2 regions of the Streptomyces fractus genome follow, and region 2 is predicted to be linked to the other one. Evidence: riboswitches for the same ligand, from Rfam matches in the RefSeq annotation. Region 2 holds a riboswitch; the other holds the start of a gene.
What was found. Region 2 has a riboswitch for cobalamin ahead of ACP4E5_RS33840 (cobalamin biosynthesis protein). Riboswitches for the same ligand answer to the same signal wherever they lie in the genome.

Region 1: another riboswitch for cobalamin. It lies ahead of ACP4E5_RS43100 (ABC transporter substrate-binding protein); the one in region 2 lies ahead of ACP4E5_RS33840 (cobalamin biosynthesis protein).

What each region holds. Positions count from the first base shown of each region.
Region 1 is NZ_JBMYHI010000002.1:9,016,042-9,018,417, reverse strand. Features, by position in the region: gene ACP4E5_RS43110 ((2Fe-2S)-binding protein) at 107-781, opposite strand; gene ACP4E5_RS43105 (hypothetical protein) at 778-903, opposite strand; cobalamin riboswitch at 965-1,087, opposite strand; cobalamin riboswitch at 1,229-1,370, shown strand; gene ACP4E5_RS43100 (ABC transporter substrate-binding protein) at 1,401-2,376, shown strand, end outside.
Region 2 is NZ_JBMYHI010000002.1:7,036,241-7,038,616, forward strand. Features, by position in the region: gene ACP4E5_RS33835 (cobyric acid synthase) at 1-39, opposite strand, end outside; gene ACP4E5_RS33840 (cobalamin biosynthesis protein) at 36-1,010, opposite strand; cobalamin riboswitch at 1,049-1,194, opposite strand; gene ACP4E5_RS33845 (hypothetical protein) at 1,293-1,514, opposite strand; gene ACP4E5_RS33850 (inorganic phosphate transporter) at 1,549-2,376, opposite strand, start outside.

The DNA of each region.
Region 1 (2,376 bases), 2.0 Mb from region 2:
TCTCTTTCGCGTGCGGTGGACGTCGGTTGCTGGAACGCAGCACATCAGAAAGAGCGAGGAGCTCTCGGCTGCACGCGCCACCCGGCGCCGCTGTGTCTTGTCATCGTCAGCGCACCAGACAGCAGTCCCCGCACATGCCGCCGTTGGGGGCCCGGTAGAACAGGCAGCAGCTACGGCGCCGGAATGTCAGATCCGGGCCGGTGATCCGGCCCGTGTCCCGCAACCGGCCGGTCTCCAGCAACTCCCGTGTCAGGCGCGTGAGTTCCGTCCGCAAGTCGGGCCGGGATCTCAGGAGTTGAGCCGCCGATCCGACGAGTGCGGACGCGGAGTTGCCGGCCAGGAGGCGCGGCGCCACCTTGACGGTGAGGCCGTTCTCGACCCGCTCCAGGACGCCGTCGACCTCCGCGTGGATGGCCTCGGCGAGGGACGGGAGTTCCGCCGCGCGTCGTCCCTCGGGGCGGGGGAGGCGGAGGGCCGAGCCGTCCCCGGACCACTCCACCGTGCGCATCGTCGGCACGATCCCGTGGACGAGCGCGCAGGCGAGGACCGGTGACCAGAGGCGGGCCGCGAGTCCCAGGTGTGCGATGGAGACGCCGATGCGGGGTTCGGCTGTCGCGTAGCGGTCGTTGACCGTCCGGGCTCGTTCGGCGAGACCGGCGCGGGTGAGCGGTGCGTCGGGAAGCCGCCGCGTCGCGGTGGTGTCGAGGGCGAAGAATCCGCCGAGTCGCGACGCCACGTCGTGCAACGCCTCGGTGACGTGTTCCGACGGCACCTCGTTCATGAGGTCCTGACCCGTCGCGGCGCGTCGGCGCGGCACACGACCACGTGGCGGGGAACTGCCTGGTCCGTGACGGTGACGGTGACGGTGACGGGGGCCAGTATTTCGGCGAGGCGTTCAGCCATGCCGCATCCTCCCTCTCGCCGGGGAGTTCCGCCCCGGATCGCTTCGAGGAGGCGACGGCGTGAGTCTCCTGGCTCTCGGGTCCGCGCTCGTCCCGGCCTTCCCGCCCCGCGGGGCAGTGGCTCTTCCGGGATCCGCTCGCCGATCACAGTGGCGGTACCGCACCGGATTCGCACCGGTTTCCTCGGGCCGCCGTCGCCCGTGTTCACGGACATCATGCCATCGCGTCGCCGCCCGGGCCGCGTGGGGCGGAGTGGGCCGCGTGGGCCGCGTGGCCAACTCCCCTGAACGCCACCCCACTTTGCCTCGCCTTTGCCTTTTGCCCTTCACTGCGTACTATCGCCAGGTCATCGCCGCGACGGGAGACAGGAAGCCGGTGCGAATCCGGCACGGTCCCGCCACTGTGACCGGGCAGCGCGAGTCAGCGCTGCCCGGGAGTCAGGTCACTGACCCGTCGCGGGCCCATTCCGAGGAGCGCGGACTCCGCAGGAGGCTTCACGTGTACGACGGTCCGAACCGTCCCCATGCCCTCTCACTCCCCCATGCCCTGCCACGACCCCGTGCGCGACGGCGGCGCCTCGTCGTGCGCGTCGCCGCCGTCGTCGCCGCGCTGTCGACGACGACGGTGCTCGCCGCCGGCTGCGGCCCGTCCGGGCCGGCCTCCGAGCACGCCGACGGCCCGCAGTCGTCGATCACAAAGGGCTTCCCTGTCACCATCGACGACTGCGGCGTCAAGACGACGTACGACAAGCCGCCGTCCCGCGTGGTGACCATCCATCAGCATCCGGCGGAACTCATGCTCGCCCTCGGCCTGAAGGACCGCATGGTCGGCACGTCGTTCCCCGACTCCGCCGTCCTGCCGAGCCTGCGCAAGGACTACGAGTCCGTTCCCCAACTGGCCGCGCGAGCACCCTCGTTCGAGAAGGTCCTCGAATCCGAACCCGACTTCGTCTACGGCGGCTACTCCAGCGCGTTCGACGAGAAGGAGGGCCGCTCGCGCAAGGCGTTCGCCGACGCGGGCATCGACACGTACCTCAACCGCGAGTACTGCGGCGAGAAGAACGTGACCATGCGGGACACCTACGCCGAGATACGTGCCATCGGCAAGATCTTCGGGGTCTCCGACCGCGCCGACGCCCTCGTGTCCGACCTGCGCGCACGGGTCGCCGAGGCGAACGCCGCCGTGCGGGGCGAGCCGGCCGTCCCCGTGTTCGTGTACGACAGCGGCGACAAGTCCGCCTTCACCGCCGGCGGCAAGGGCCTCGGCACGCAGCTCATCCACCAGGCGGGCGGTCGCAATGTCTTCGCCGATCTGGACGACGTGTTCGGCGACGTCTCCTGGGAGCAGGTGGTCGCCCGCAGGCCGGAGGTCATCGCGATCTACGACTACGCGGGCGACAAGAGCGTCGAGCAGAAGAAGCGGTACCTGCTCGCGCAGCCCGCGCTCGCGGACGTCCCGGCCATCAAGCACGAGC
Region 2 (2,376 bases):
GGAGGTGGTCCCCGCGACGAGGAGCCCCCCGCCCGTCATCGACGCCCCCGAGCCAGAACCCGGCCCCGTACCAGTCGCGCACCCACACAGACTCCCAACGCCAACAGAGACACCCGCCGTGACAGCCGCACGGCCCGATCCACATCACGCACCTCGACCGACCGCCCCGCCGCGTTCAGCACCGGCCGGTGCTCGACCCGCCCGCCGTACGCCAAGGTCCCGCCGAGCCGCACCCCGAGCGCCCCCGCGAAGGAGGACTCGACGACACCGGCGTTCGGGCTCGGATGCCGCCCGGCGTCCGCCCGCCACGCGGCGAGCGCCTCGCGGGGCCGGCCACCCGCGACCACGGCGAGAGCGCCGGTCAGCCGCGCCCCCGGCCAGCCGGCCACGTCGTCGAGGCGGGCCGAGGCCCAGCCGAACCGCCGGTACCGCACGGACTTGTGCCCGACCATCGCGTCGAGCGTGTTCACGGCGCGGAACGCGACCAGGCCAGGCACCCCGCCGAGCGCACCCCACACGAGCGCGCCCACGACGGCGTCGGAGGTGTTCTCGGCGACGGACTCGACGGCGCCGCGCGCGACCCCGTCGGCGTCGAGCCCCTGCGGGTCACGGCCGCACAGCCGGGGCAGCAGCTCCCGCGCGCGCTCCACGTCCCCGGCCTCGAGCGCGGCCGCCACGCCACGGGCCTCGCGACCCAGCGAGGTGCCGCCGACGACGGCCCAGGTGGCGGCGGCCGTCAGCGCGACGGAGGCGGCGGGGGAGCGGCGTACGAGACGGGAGGCGACAGCCGCGAGGCCGGCGGCGCCACCGGCACACACGACGGTGTGCAGGGCGCCCGCGCCACGGTGGTCCCGCCACAGCCCACGCTCGACGGCCGCGGCGGCGCGACCGAATCCGGCGACGGGGTGCCCACGGCGCGGATCGCCAAGAAGAAGGTCGACGAGCATTCCGGCGGCGGCACCACACGCGTACACGCGCTCGTGCCGCCAGGCGCCGCGCGGGGCGAACATGGCGGTTAAGTGTCCTCACTCAGGGTGTCCACGCCCTGGTTCGACGAGACCGGCAGCGAGAGTTCCTGGCTCACCCGAGGCCTGTCGGCCGGGGGTTCACAGTGGCGGGACCGCGCCGGATTCGCACCGGCTTCCTCAACTGCTGCCGTATATGGCGGGGGAAGTCCACCACGCTCCGAGTTGGCACGTCAACTTGCTGTTGAGACGTACGAAGGCGGGGTGCGGGACGCCGAACGTCCCGCACCCCGCCTTCGTGAGCCGTGCGCCGTGCCCTGTGCCGGGTCAGGCCACGATCAGATAGATCCCGTAGGCCACGGCCGCCGCGCACAGCGCGAAGCAGACATACGCCCCGGACGTCGCGACCGCCGCCGAGCCACCGTCACGCCCCGCCGACTCCCGCTTGGAGAGTCCCACGATGCCGAGGGTGAACAGGCCGACGAGGGCCACGGTGACCACGAGAGAGACGCCGAAGACGGTGCCGAGGGCCGCCCAGTCGATGTTCATTCCTGCCCTGCTTCCTTCTGAACTACAGCGCTGACTACAGCGTGACGCCGGCGGGGCGCGCGGGGTCGCTCACCGCTCCGGCCTTCGGCTGGGCGGGGATCTTCGCCTCGGACCCGGCCGGCTCGACCGTGCCCGCCGGCGGCGGGGTGACCGAGGCGATCGCGGCCGTCACGACACCCGGAGCCTCCTGCACGGGCTCGGCGTGCGGCTCGTCCGCCGTGACGTTGGTGTGGTCGATGGAGTTGCGGCGCGACAGCTTCCAGATCACCGCGCAGCCGGCCAGGAGCAGCGCGGCGGTGAGGCCGACGCCCCACGGGCCCTGCTTGGTCAGGAACTCGGCGCCCGCGCCCACCAGACCGGCGGCCGGCAGGGTCAGGCCCCACGCGATGAACATCCGGGTGGCGGTCGACCAGCGGACCACGCCGCCCTTGCGGCCGAGGCCCGCGCCCATCACACCGCCGGAGCAGACCTGCGTGGTGGAGAGGGAGAAGCCCAGGTGCGAGGAGGCGAGGATCGCGGTCGCCGCACTGGTCTGCGCCGCGAAGCCCTGCTGCGGGGCGAGTTCGGTGAGGCCCTTGCCCATGGTGCGGATGATGCGCCAGCCGCCGAGGTAGGTGCCGAGGGCGATGGCCATGCCGGCCGAGATGATGACCCACATCGGCGGGTCGGCGTCGGGCGCGATGACGCCGCCGGTGATCAGGGCGAGGGTGATGATGCCCATCGTCTTCTGCGCGTCGTTCGTGCCGTGCGCGAGGGAGACGAGACCCGCGGAGGCGATCTGCCCGGCGCGGTAGCCCTTGGCGGTCGCCCGCTCGTCCGTCTTCTTGCTGATGCGGTACGTGAGGCGGGTGGCCAGCATCGA